Regions from separate parts of the Arthrobacter sp. TJ-270 genome, predicted to be linked through region 2. Evidence: predicted binding sites of a transcription regulator. Region 2 holds the regulator's gene; the other holds the start of a gene.

Region 1 (6,584 bases), on a different contig from region 2:
TCATAGGCGCGGCGTGTGGCAAAGACCGAGTAGGTCGAAACGAAGGGGACGAAGCCTTCCAGCGCCAGGCCTGCTGCGGCTCCGAGCAGTGCCTGCTCGGCCATGCCGATCTGGTAGAAACGATCCGGCATGGCATCGCGCAGGATATGCAGGTCGGTGTACTTGGCCAGATCGGCGGAAAGACCCACGATCCGTTCATCCTGCTCCGCCAATTGGACGAGCGCGTGGCCGAGCGGAGCGGCGGTGACGCGCTGGCCCTCATGGGCGAGGGATGCACTCATCGCATCCGAGGTCAGTCTCTTCTTCTGGGTGGTGCTCATGCTTCGAACGACTCCTTCAGCTGCTGGTGGGCCAGTTTCCATTCATCAGGGGCAACGGACATGAAGTGCAGCTTTTCCCGGTTCTCCAGGAACCGCACGCCCTTGCCGAGCTTGGTGTTCACGATCAGGCAGCGGGGTTGGGCAGCATCTGCGGCGCGCAACTCCTCCAGAGCGGTGAGGACGGCGGAGATGTCGTTGCCGTCAACGCGTCGGGTGATCCAGCCGAAAGCCTCCCATTTGCCGTCGATCGGCTCCATGCCGAGGGTCGATGAGCTCTTTCCATCGGCCTGCTGGTCATTGAAATCGACAATGGCGATGAGGTTGTCCAGCGCGTGGTGTGCGGCTACCGCAGCCGCTTCCCAGGTAGAGCCCTCGTTCAACTCGCCGTCGGACAGGATGTTGTACACAAAGGCCTGGTTCCTTTTTCGCTTGAGGCCGAGCGCCACCCCGTTTGCGATCGTGAGTCCGTGGCCCAGCGATCCACCGGAGATCTCCACGCCGGGCGTGTAGGAAGCCATCGCCGACATGGGCAGTCGCGAGTCGTCGGTTGCGTAGGTTTCCAGTTCCTCGCGCGGGAAAAACTTCGCCTCAGCCAGCGCAGCGTAGAGCGCAATGGCGTAATGGCCGATGGAGAGCAGGCATCGGTCTCTGTCCTCCCACTCAGGGTTGGCAGGATCGAGCTTGAGCTGGTCGGTGTAGAGGACGGCGAGTACGTCGGCCAGATCGAGCGCCTGTCCAATGTAACCCTGCCCCTGCACCTCGGCCTGGATGAGCGCATTGGTTCGGATGCGGTGGGCCGCTTCCTTGATTCGCTGTAGACGCTCCGCGTCAGGCGCGATCTGTTCTGTGGTCGATTCCATGGGTGTTCACCTCGTGTGGATTTCTCCGGTTTCGGCGAAACGCGCTCCTTAGCGGTCACGACCGCCGACGACGGCATTGTGTCAGGACTCACATTAGTCGCTCGACTGTTAACAGTCAACAAGTAGGCCGAGGAGGCCCAGTTGTTTGCCCTTGTCTTGTATGCAGCCACCCCGCCGCACGGGTGGAACGTAAGTATGCTGGCTAAATGGTCGCAATGGACCCGCAACAGGGAAGGAAGAGACATGACGGCTGCGCTGCTGATTATCGATATGCAGAAGGCGTTCTTCGAGGATGAAACCCTCGGACGGCAGCAGGATCCGCTGGTCAAGGCATGTAACTCGGCCATCGCGGATGCCCGTGAAGCCGGTATTTCGGTCTATGTAATCCGCACGGAGCATCAGCGGGACAAATCGACGTGGACCCTGAGCATGCTCGACGACGACCAGGGATTCCTTTTCAGCGGCACGGAACAGGCGGAGCCCGTTGACGGGCTGGACATCGACGGACTTCCGGAATTGGTGAAGACACGGGACAGCGCCTTCTTCGGTACCGATCTACTGCAGCGTCTACGCAATCTCAGCGTGGATACGGTTGTCCTCGCCGGCGTAGCGACACACAACTGCATAGCTCAGACTGCGGCGGATGCGTACGCCAACAACGTGCGGGTGGCGTACGCGAAGGAGGCGATCGCCTCCACCAATGAAGAGTATGCGGAGAACGTCCTTGGTGTGCTGATGGACGAATACCGCCAGCAGTCCCTCAATGCAGAAGACGTCCGGAAGCTCTTCGCCGTGGGTCGGGCCTGAGCGGGGGAGCGCCTGGGCACCGGTGCCCTGAGGGTGATGCAGTCAATATCCGATGCTGTATCCGTCCTCGCGGTGGAAGAGGCGCCGTCCCGCACCGTCGTCAAGACGGACCCAGACTACTGAGGAATCGTCTGCGCGATCGTCCAATACTCCCGTGTATTGGTTGCCGGACTGGTGGCGCAAGGTGACCTGCTGGCCGCGCTTCAAAGCGGAAAAGTCGGTCAGGGACTGGTGCTGCGAAGTGGTCATGGAAGAGCCTCTCTGAAGTGTGACTGACGCCACACTATTGGGCCTTCCTGAATGTTTGGTGAATGGAGTCTGGACAAAAACTAGGCAAACAAGCAAAAAACTAGTGACAGCAAAACGACCTCAGCCCTTCCGCCACGCGTGGTCGTGAAGGTGCGAGCCGGCCTGCGGTCCCATCTGCAGCATCCCGCCGTCAACGGCCCACGACGCGCCGTTGACGTAACTGGCCGCCGGCGTTGCGAGGAAGGCGATCACTGATGCGACTTCCATGGCAGCACCTGGACGGCCGATCGGGATGCCGGGGCGGTCGACCTCTTTCGGGTCCTCATCCTCGGCATCATTCATTGGCGTGGAGATCTCACCAGGGAGGACCGCATTCACGGTCACGCCGAGATGGCTCAGTTCAAGCGCCATGGTGCGCACAAGCCCGCCGAGCGCATGTTTGGAAGCGTCGTATGCAGTGGAGCCGACGCGTGGCTGTTCCTGGTGCACGCTGGTGACGGCGATGATCCGTCCGCCGTTGCCGGCTTCGATCATTCTCTGCGCCGCGCGCTGCATGCAGATGAACGCGCCGTCGAGGTTGACCGTCAGGATGGTCCGCCAGGTGTCGAAATCTGTTTCGAGGAAGGGCATCGGCTTGTTCATGCCCGCGTTGTTGACGAAGACGTCGAGCCCGCCGAGCTCTTCTGCGAGGTGATCAACCACAGCTGCCCCCGCCTCGGGGTCGGAGGTGTCCAGGTGAGCGATCACCGCCCGGCGTCCGCGCTGCTCTACTTCCCGCGCGGTTTGCTTCGCCCCCTCTTCTCCGGAATGCCACGTGATGCCGACGTCCATTCCGGCCTCGGCGAGGGCCACCGCAGTCGCCCGTCCAATACCCGAGTTGGATCCCGTCACTATTGCAGTCTTTGGTGAGAATGTCATGCACCATCCTCCCCAAGGTCCGGCAGGCACCGCAAGGGTCGATAACCAGACAAAGGGTTATCGAAAAGTTAACTAAGCATGCTTTCTATTTCCACTTCATTGTGTCAGTCTGGCATTACCAGTGGCGGGAAGTGCTGTTCATCATCTCGCAAGAACAAACGCCGACGCCCCGCCACGCCGGCAGATCAGAGGGGATATAGCAATGGCATCCACACACTCATCGGACCCGGGAGTTACAACCCGAAGCAACATCCAGAAAGCCGCGCTCGCAGTCGGAATAGTCTTCCTGCTTATCGGTATCCTCGGATTCATTCCGGGCATCACCAGCAACTACGATCAGTTTTCCATTGCGGGTCCTGGCTCGGAAGCGTTCCTGCTCGGGATCTTCCAGGTCTCCGTCCTGCACAATATCGTTCACCTCCTGTTCGGCGTAGCTGGTGTGGTAATGGCGAAATCGGCGACCGGCGCCTATAACTTCCTCCTGTGGGGAGGCGTTATCTATGCCGTTCTGTTCATCTATGGGCTGATTGTCCCGCATGACTCAGATGCCAACTTTGTCCCCTTCAACGCAGGGGACAACATCCTGCACCTGGTCCTCGCTATCGCCATGATTGCTCTCGCGCTTGCGCTGCGGGACAAGCACCGCACGGTTCGAGGCCGGTAACCTTCCAGAGGAGAAAGAACGACGACGGGTCGCAGCCCGTCGTCGTCGTTCTTTTTGCTGTGGTTCGGTGAAGGGGGATTAGGCTTCCACAGCCTTGTCGCCCCGTACCGGCTGGGCGTCCTCGCCTGAGACCACCTCGATCTTGCGGGCCTTCGCGCGCTCGCTGACCGGGATGGTGACGCTGAGGACACCGTTCTCATACCGTGCGGAGATGGCGTCAATGTCGATACCCTGACCAAGGTTCAGCTGCCGGAGGAAGGATCCGCTGTCACGTTCGCGGGTGAGCCACTTGACCCCCTCAACGTTGCGCAGCGTGCGCTCGGCGCGGATGGTGAGCAGCTGCCCGTCGACGTCAATATCAACTGACCCCGGGTCAATGCCGGGAAGGTCAGCGCTGAGGATGTAGTGGTCGCCCTCGCGGTAGAGGTCCATCGGCATCAGGCGCAGGCCCTGGCGGGTATCCAGAAGTGCGCCGGCCACGCGGTCCAGTTCGCGAAATGGGTCGAATTTCATAGCCATGATGGTTCACTCCCTGAGAATATCTAGTGTGCTGGGGTTGAGCCTTGTTCGCTCAACCTGTAGGTAGATTAGCACTCGACCCCATGGAGTGCTAACTCCTTTTTGTTCGCTCATAACGAACGCAAGCCCACGAAAAAACCCGTCCCGCGGGTGGCGGGACGGGCTACGAACAGTGCCTGCGCGGGGCCTCGATCCCCGGGCCTTCCGCGTGTGAAGCGGATGCTCTACCAGACTGAGCTACACAGGCAAATAGTTCCCAGTCAGTTTAGGGCATCGATGGAGTGATCACGCAAACGCCCCTTTCGGTGGATATTCGGGCGGACACTAAGTAGCCTGTCTATCCCGGCCTGTCTCGGGACATCCCAGCGGGCGAGCACTTCTCGAAGCCAGCGAAGGAGTTTGTCATGAATGATCAGGACATTTTGGCGCGGATTCAGTCCCTTGTCGATGAGGAGCACGGACTGCGCGATTCCTCCCCCGATGAGAGTGACTCCGCCGAAGACCGGCGGGGCCGCCTGCGGCGGGTCGAGGAGGAACTCGATCAGTGCTGGGATCTGCTCCGCCAGAGGCGGGCAAAGCAGGATGCGGGGGAGAGTCCCCAGGAGGCAGAGGCCCGGCCGATCGACCAGGTGGAGGGGTACCGCCAGTAAGCTGTCCCGTCCACGACGGGAACGGCGACGAAGATCGTGTACAGAGTGGAAGGAACCCCCATGGAAAACCTGAAAGCATTTGCGCTGATCTGCACGCTCAGCCCCTCACCCGCTGAATCGAGCTCTGGCCTTATGGCCAGCCGCATTCTCAGCAAGCTGGAGGAGCAGGGTGTAACGACGTCGTCGGCCCGGGTCGTGGACTACAACGTGGCTCCCGGCGTGGAAATCGACATGGGTGAGGGGGACCAGTGGCCGCAGCTCCGGCGGCAGATCCTGGACGCGGACATTTTCCTCCTCGCCGCTCCAATCTGGGTGGGCCACATGAGCAGCATTGGGCAGCGCGTGTTTGAGCGGCTGGATGCGGATCTGTCCTCCACCGATGATGACGGCAGGCCTATCATGTACAACAGGGTGGCACTCACCGCCGTCGTCGGGAACGAGGACGGCGCCCACCACGTCACCGCGGAGATGCATCAGGGTTTGAACGACATCGGCTTCACGGTTCCTGCCCAGGGCGGCGTGTACTGGGTGGGAGAGGCGATGCAGACGGTGGATTTCAAGGACCTCGACCAGGTGCCTGATCCGGTTGCCTCGACCATTTCCGCTATGACTGCGAACGCGGTTCACCTCGCGAAGTCGTTGAAATCGGCGCCCTACCCTGCGCCGTAGCATCGAGTTGGCAGGCAAGGCGGTGAAGAGCCCCAGGAGGGTTAAGTCCTGCCCGATCGCGAATACTTCAACGGAAAATAGGCGAGGCGCTTGGAGAATCACCAGAACGACCGCGACGCGCGACGGCGGGAACTCGGCAACACACCCGGCCCGGTCGAGGATGAGATCGAGGAGTCGTTCGACCGAACCGTCGACGAAGGTGCCCAGCGCCTGCACCGCACTTTCCCCGATGTCCTCATCACAGGGCTGTTCGGTGGTTTTGAAATAGGCATCGGCGTCATGGCCTACCTGGCGGTACTCCATCAGACGGATAGTCATCTACTGGCTGGAGTCGCATTCAGCGCCGGTCTGATAGCGCTTCTCCTCGCGAAAAGTGAGCTCTTCACTGAGGGTTTCCTTGTCCCGATTGCTGCCGTCACTGCCAAGCAAGCCACTATTGGCCAACTCGGCAAACTGTGGGCTGGCACATTGTTCGCTAACCTCGCGGGCGGCTGGCTCTTCATGGCGTTGGTGATGACAGCCTTCCCGCAGTGGACCCCGACCGTCGTCACTGCGGCCGAACACTACGTCGGCGCCGGCTTCAGCTGGCAGACAGTGTGCCTGGCCGTGCTTGGCGGCAGCACCATCACGCTCATGACGCGGATGCAGCACGGGACCGAGGCGATGAGCGGCAAGCTGGCCGCCGCCGTCGTCGGAGGCTTCCTGCTGTCAGGGTTGCAACTCTTCCACTCGATCCTCGACTCGCTGCTGATCTTCGGCGCCATTCAGACCGGTGCCGATATCAGTTACCAGGACTGGCTGGGCTGGTTCAGTTACACCGTGGTGTTCAACGTCGTCGGGGGCATCCTGCTGGTCACAGCGCTCCGGCTGGTACGGGACCGAAAACTCCTGGAGAAGGAACGCGAAGAAGCGCCCGAAGACCCACTGG
Region 2 (6,584 bases):
GCCTCCGTCAAGCGCCACATGGGCACTGACTGGACAAAACAGATCGATGACAAGACCTACACGCCGCAGGAAATCTCTGCCCGCATCCTGCAGAAGCTGAAGACCGACGCGGAGAGCTACCTCGGCGAGAAGGTCACAGACGCCGTCGTCACCGTTCCGGCGTACTTCAACGACGCTGAGCGTCAGGCAACCAAGGAAGCCGGCGAGATCGCGGGCCTGAACGTCCTGCGCATCGTCAACGAGCCCACTGCGGCGGCCCTGGCCTACGGCCTGGACAAGGGCAAGGAAGACGAGCTCATCCTCGTGTTCGACCTCGGAGGCGGTACGTTCGACGTCTCGCTCCTGGAAGTCGGCAAGGACGAGGATGACTTCTCCACCATCCAGGTTCGTGCCACTTCCGGTGACAACCGCCTCGGCGGCGATGACTGGGATCAGCGGGTCGTGGAGTTCCTGCTCTCCCAGGCAAAGGCCAAGGGCGCAGACCTGTCGAAGGACAAGATTGCCCTGCAGCGTCTGAAGGAAGCTGCTGAGCAGGCCAAGAAGGAACTGTCCTCTGCCAGCTCCACCAACATCTCCCTGCAGTACCTTTCCGTCACTCCCGACGGACCGGTGCACCTCGACGAGCACCTGAGCCGTGCCAAGTTCCAGGACCTCACCAAGGACCTGCTTGACCGCACCAGGAAGCCGTTCCACGACGTCATCGCCGAAGCCGGCATCAAGGTTTCCGACATCGACCACATCGTCCTCGTCGGTGGTTCCACCCGTATGCCCGCTGTTTCGGAACTGGTGAAGGAACTGGCCGGCGGCAAGGAGCCCAACAAGGGCGTGAACCCGGATGAGGTTGTCGCCGTCGGCGCTGCCCTCCAGGCCGGTGTACTGAAGGGCGAGCGCAAGGACGTCCTCCTGATCGACGTGACCCCGCTGTCGCTGGGCATTGAGACCAAGGGCGGCGTGATGACCAAGCTCATCGAGCGCAACACTGCCATCCCCACCAAGCGCAGTGAGACCTTCACAACCGCGGATGACAACCAGCCTTCGGTTGCCATCCAGGTGTTCCAGGGCGAGCGTGAGTTTACTCGCGACAACAAGCCTCTGGGCACCTTCGAGCTCACCGGTATTGCACCGGCGCCGCGCGGTGTTCCTCAGGTTGAGGTCACCTTCGACCTTGACGCCAACGGCATCGTGCACGTGTCCGCCAAGGACAAGGGCACCGGCAAGGAGCAGTCAATGACCATCACCGGCGGCACCGCGCTGTCGAAGGAAGACATCGACCGCATGGTCCGTGAGGCTGAAGAGCACGCTGCCGAGGACAAGCAGCGCCGTGAGGCCGCGGATGTCCGCAACTCGGCCGAGCAGCTGGCCTATTCCGTTGGCAAGCTCATCGACGACAACTCCGACAAGCTGCCCGAAGATGTCAAGACCGAGGTGCAGTCCGACGTCGATGCACTCAAGAAGGCTCTGGAGTCGCAGGATAACGACGACGAGGTGAAGGCTGCCTTCGAGAAGCTGCAGACCTCCCAGACCAAGCTCGGCGAGGCCATCTACGCCCAGGCTCAGCAGGAAGGTGCCGCCGGTCCCGGCGCTACCCCCACCGGTGAGCCCAGCGAAAACGGATCCAAGGCTGACGACGAAGACATCGTCGATGCCGAGGTCGTTGACGAAGACGAGAAGAAGTAGCCATGCCGCACCACGGAAACGAAGAGGAACACTCAGAGCCAGTGAGCTTCCGAGATAACCGGAAGATCGACCCGGAGACTGGGGAGATCCGTGGGCAGCACGGCACAGCCGAAACAGACGGCACGGGCACCCCTGGCTCGGCACCCTTCGCGGGGGCCGGCCAGGAGCCCGGCGCCGGAACCGGGCAGGATGCCTCGGACCCGGTGCACCTGGACGGAGCGGACGCCGGTGTTGATGCACTGGCGCAGGCAGAAGCGATCCTCAATGAGGCCGGTGGCGGGGAAGAGCTTCCTCAGGCGTCCACCAACGTTGAGGCCGAGCTTCGGAATGACCTGCTCCGGCTTCAGGCCGAGTACGTAAACTACCGGAAGCGGGTGGAGCGGGACCGCGACGTCGCACGGGATATGGCAGTGATCGGGGTACTGAACTCGCTCATGCCGGTGCTCGACGACATTGACGCCGCCCGCCAGCACGGCGACCTTGCGGACGGGCCCTTCGCCGCTATCTCCACCAAGCTGGAGAACGCGCTGAAAACCTACGGTCTCTCGCGCATCGATGAGACCGGCGTGGAGTTCGACCCGAACGTCCACGAAGCGCTCATCCAGCAGCCAAGCCCGGACGTCCAGTTCGACAGCGTCAGCCAGATCCTCCGCGCCGGTTACAAGAAGGGTGACCGCGTCCTGCGCGCAGCCCAGGTGATCGTAGCGGTACCTGAGTAGCTGAGCACGCCGTCCCCTCCGAACGGGGGCAACGAAATTCCTACGGGCCTGGCGGCCCTCGGAATATTAAAGCCCCCTTCCTCGGAGGGGACGGCGGCAATGCTTCCACGAACAGGACAACTTAAAGTTCAAGAGAGAGGAGGGGTCAGATGGCTAGTCAGGATTGGGTCGACAAGGACTTCTACAAGATCCTTGGCGTGCCCAAGGACGCCTCCGACGCCGACATCAAGAAGGCTTACCGGAAGCTCGCGCGCAAGCACCACCCCGACCAGAACCAGAGCACCGGCGGCTCGGACCGGATGTTCAAGGACATCTCCGAGGCCTACTCGGTGCTGTCCGATCCCGAGGAGCGTCAGCAGTATGACGCGATCCGCGCCATGGGAAGCGGAGCACGCTTCACCGCGGGCGGCCCGGGCGGGGCAGGCGGCGGTGCCGGCTTTGACGACATGTTCGGGAACCTCTTCGGTCAGACGGCGGGTCGCCAGCGTGGAGGTTTCGGCGGCGGCAGCAACCTGCCTCCGGAGTTCGCCGATCTGTTCGGCGGAGGCGGCGGCTACTCTTCCGGCGGTGGATTCCCCGGGGGCGGTGGGTTCCCCGGGTATCAGGCACCGCCGCGCAAGGGTGCAGACCGCACGGCGAGCACCAGCATCTCCTTCGCCGGGTCCATCCGCGGCACCACGATCGGCCTGCGTGAGCCCTCCGGCGAGGTGATCGACGTTCGTATTCCTCCCGGCATCCGTGACGGACAGAAGGTCCGTGTACGCGGAAAGGGTCAGACCGGGCACGCAGGAAACGGTGACCTCATGGTCACGGTGAATGTGAAGCCGCATCCGTTCTTCCAACGCGACGGCGACAACATCCGGGTGCACGTACCCGTGACCTTCCCCGAGGCAACGCTCGGTGCGCAGGTGGAGGTGCCCACCCTGGACGGTGAGATCGTCAAGGTGAAGGTGCCGGCGGGTACTCCGTCCGGCAGGACCCTGCGGGTCAAGGGCCGTGGAGTGAAGACTTCGAAGGGTACCGGCGATCTGCTGGTGACCATCGACGTCGTCGTTCCGCAGAATCTGAACAAGGATGCAGCGGCCGCCGTCGAAGCATTCGCCACCGCCACGAAGGATGCCGATCCGCGTAACAACCTCGCCGAGAAGGCGCGGCTTTAGGGTGTGGGGAATCTAGCCAGCAGAAGGGAGCGACACCATGTCTGTTGATATCAATATGCCGATCTATGTGATCTCCGTGGCGGCGGAGCTGGCAGACATGCATCCCCAGACGCTGCGTCAGTACGACCGGCTGGGCCTCGTCACTCCCAGCAGGGCGCCGGGGCGGGCCCGCCGGTATTCCCAGCGCGATGTCAATGTCCTGCGCGAAGTGCAGCGGCTGTCCCATGAGGGCGTCTCGCTGGAAGGGATCCGGCGCATCCTTGAACTGGAGAATCAGGTCATGGCGCTCCAGCACAGGGTCAGCGAACTCACCGAAGAGCTGGCACAGCGACGGAAATCGGAGACCAGCCGTGTCTTCGCTGCCGGTCTCGCGGGTGACGTCGTCACCCTCGCCCGGGGCCAGCGTCCCCGCCCGCGCAGCCAGGCACTCATGATCTGGCGCGGGGATCCCTCCCGCTGAGGGCCCCCACGTAGCGCAACCTCCAATTCCACGGCACACTTGTATACATGCCTGATTCAGAGTTCGCTGACGCCGCGGAAGTCCTGCTGGAGGGTGTTCTCCAGCTCCTCCTCTTTGGTGGAGCGGTCCTGGGTGTGCTGGCCATCGGTGCGGCAACCGGTACCTGGTTGCTCGTGCGCCGTGTCCGCCGTTCGGGGGTCCTCCGCCGCCGGATCGAGCGCGGGTCCAGCCGCCTGCGGTCCTTCTCCACGGATGCATCGGCACGGGAGCTCGCCAGGCTCCGGCTCCAGCTTGAGCGCTCCACGGACGCCACCCGCCGCTCCGTTGCGGCGGCTATCGCACAGGGTTCTCCCACGGGGGACCTGGCTGCAACCGCTGAGGATCTCACCCGGGCCGAAGCCGTACTCGGTGAACGCCTTGCGCTTGCCGGACGGGAACCGAACAGGGCGCTCCGTGAAGACCTTGCAGGCGGCATCGGCGAGCAGGTCAACTCCCTCTGCGAACTGTCGGCTCAGCTGCGTCGGGCCCTTCTCGAGGTTCATCAGGTCTCCGGCAGCAGGCAGCTTGAGCGCGCCACCTCGCGCCTCACTACGGAAATCGGTGCCCTGAGGACCTGGAATGCCGCCTACGGCACCGGCACGCGGCGGGCCTAGGACCAGTGTCTGTACGCCGCCGCATCTCACGCATCCTTTCCTCGCGCCGCAACGCTCCTGAACCGGTCGATCCCATCGCCGCGCTCGGGCAGACCCAGCGGCAACAGGAGGAAAACCTCGACCGTGCCCGCCGCAGTGTTGCCGACCTCGCCGCTGTACGGCACCGGGTCGACAGCCTCGCCCGGCAGGCAGCGGCAGACCTCGACGCGTGCAACCGCGAGGCGGAACGCGCGGTTGCGGACAACAACGACGACGCCGCCCGGGCCGCGCTTCGCCGTGCACTGGACGTGCAGAAAAGGCTCGAGGCTCTGACCCGCCAGCGCGATGGCGTCGATCAGCAGTTCCACTCCCTCGAAGCAGACCTGTACCGGCTTGAAACCTCATTGCAGGAAAATGCAGTCCGCTACGAATCCCTCAAGGCCCAGCACGGCGCCACCCAGGCGGCGCTGGACGTTCAGGGTGCGGTGTCCGCTTCAGCGGGAAGCAGTGTGGAAACCGCTCGTGCCGCGCGCGAGGCGGAGCAGGAAGCCAGGCGTCTGAGGCATCTGCAGGCAGCCCAAGAGGAACTCACCTGGTCGGACCCGTCCTCCGGGAAGCTCGAACAGGCGTTCGGCGAGCTCGAGGCACGTGAGGCAGCCGAGCAGGAACTCCGGCAGCTGAAAGAAAAGGCACAGGACCGCCGTCGAGGGCAGGCATAGGCCTTGCGGGCCCGGGAGGGAAGCGTCAGGGCGGGTTGCTAGGCTCAGGTCATGGGTGAGACCAACGCCGCCGACATCCGCGGCAAACAGTTCCTGGTGGTAGGAGCAACGGGCCAGCTCGGTTCGCGCATAGCTGCAGAACTGGACGCAAGGGGAGCGCGGCTGATCCTCAGCGGACGCGATGAAGCGAAACTCAGCGCTGTCGCTCATCGGTTGGGCGCCCGGTCCGTCGCTGCTGATCTCACCCTGCCCGGAGGGCCCGCCCGCATCGCCGATACGTTGGATGACGAGCCTCTGGACGGCGTGGTTTATGCCGCGGGCGTCGTGGCATTCGGTTCCCTCGCGGAGCTCGACGATGACACTCTGGACGAGCTGCTGCTCACCAACTTCGTGGGCTTCGCCCGGCTCCTCCGGGTTGTTGTCCCGCGGCTGAGCAAGGGATCCCAGGTGGTCCAGATCAGCGCTGTCGTCGCCGATAGTCCCACCGGAGGCATGGCGGCGTACTCCGCGAGCAAGGCGGCGCTGAGCGCGTTCGGCAAGGCTGCTGCGCTCGAGTTGCGCCGTAGCGGGCGCTTCAACGCCGCACCCGGATACGCTTCGATCTATGGCAATTGAACCGGATACCAAGGACTGGACCTGGGTGTTGGAACGAGCCTGCACCGAATGCGGATTCGACCCGGCAGACTATCCGCCTGATCGCATCGCGGAGCAACACAGAGCAGATCTGCCTCGGTGGCGGACCGTCCTCGAACGGGCCGACGTTCGCGACCGCCCCGACGAGAGCACCTGGTCAGCACTTGAGTATGCTGCCCACGTCCGGGACGTCTACGTGCTGTTCACTGAACGCACGGAACTGATGTTGGCGCAGGAGGACCCGCTCTTCGAGAACTGGGACCAGGACCGCACGGCACAGGAGGAAAACTACGCCGCCGAGGATCCGGCCAGGGTGGCAGGCGAGCTTGCAGATGTGGGCGAGGCGTACACCGCGCTGCTGGATTCGGAGACGGACTGGGACCGTGTAGGGCGGCGAAGCAATGGGTCGGGATTCACTGTCGCAAACCTCGCGCAGTACGGACTGCACGACGTCGTCCATCACCTTTACGACGTGCGCGCCTGACGGCAGCGGCTAAAACACCCGCCGGTACGCCAGGTCGAAGATCATGCGGCCAGCGTCATGGGCCTTGTTTTCAAAGCTCGTGAGAATCCGGCCCTCGAAA

Evidence for each region. The regulator HspR, encoded in region 2, represses chaperone genes until heat shock. The targets are predictions, from matches to a motif close to AAGTTGAGTCNNNNNGACTCAACTT.
Region 1: AC4D2M_RS07750 (Hsp20/alpha crystallin family protein) is a predicted target of HspR. The motif match lies at 4,372-4,396, and genes of this name have one in related genera.

The regions. Positions count from the first base shown of each region.
Region 1 is NZ_JBZCNB010000003.1:113,563-120,146, forward strand. Features, by position in the region: gene AC4D2M_RS07720 (transketolase family protein) at 1-320, opposite strand, end outside; gene AC4D2M_RS07725 (transketolase) at 317-1,180, opposite strand; gene AC4D2M_RS07730 (cysteine hydrolase family protein) at 1,424-1,987, shown strand; gene AC4D2M_RS07735 (hypothetical protein) at 2,030-2,236, opposite strand; gene AC4D2M_RS07740 (SDR family oxidoreductase) at 2,357-3,154, opposite strand; gene AC4D2M_RS07745 (DUF4383 domain-containing protein) at 3,357-3,818, shown strand; gene AC4D2M_RS07750 (Hsp20/alpha crystallin family protein) at 3,897-4,337, opposite strand; tRNA gene AC4D2M_RS07755 (tRNA-Val) at 4,511-4,584, opposite strand; gene AC4D2M_RS07760 (DUF2630 family protein) at 4,742-4,987, shown strand; gene AC4D2M_RS07765 (flavodoxin family protein) at 5,048-5,656, shown strand; gene AC4D2M_RS07770 (formate/nitrite transporter family protein) at 5,747-6,584, shown strand, end outside.
Region 2 is NZ_JBZCNB010000001.1:780,400-786,983, reverse strand. Features, by position in the region: gene dnaK (molecular chaperone DnaK) at 1-1,677, shown strand, start outside; gene AC4D2M_RS03710 (nucleotide exchange factor GrpE) at 1,680-2,396, shown strand; gene AC4D2M_RS03705 (DnaJ C-terminal domain-containing protein) at 2,546-3,556, shown strand; gene AC4D2M_RS03700 (heat shock protein transcriptional repressor HspR) at 3,594-4,016, shown strand; gene AC4D2M_RS03695 (hypothetical protein) at 4,064-4,669, shown strand; gene AC4D2M_RS03690 (PspA/IM30 family protein) at 4,675-5,367, shown strand; gene AC4D2M_RS03685 (SDR family NAD(P)-dependent oxidoreductase) at 5,419-5,982, shown strand; gene AC4D2M_RS03680 (DinB family protein) at 5,972-6,484, shown strand; gene trmB (tRNA (guanosine(46)-N7)-methyltransferase TrmB) at 6,494-6,584, opposite strand, start outside.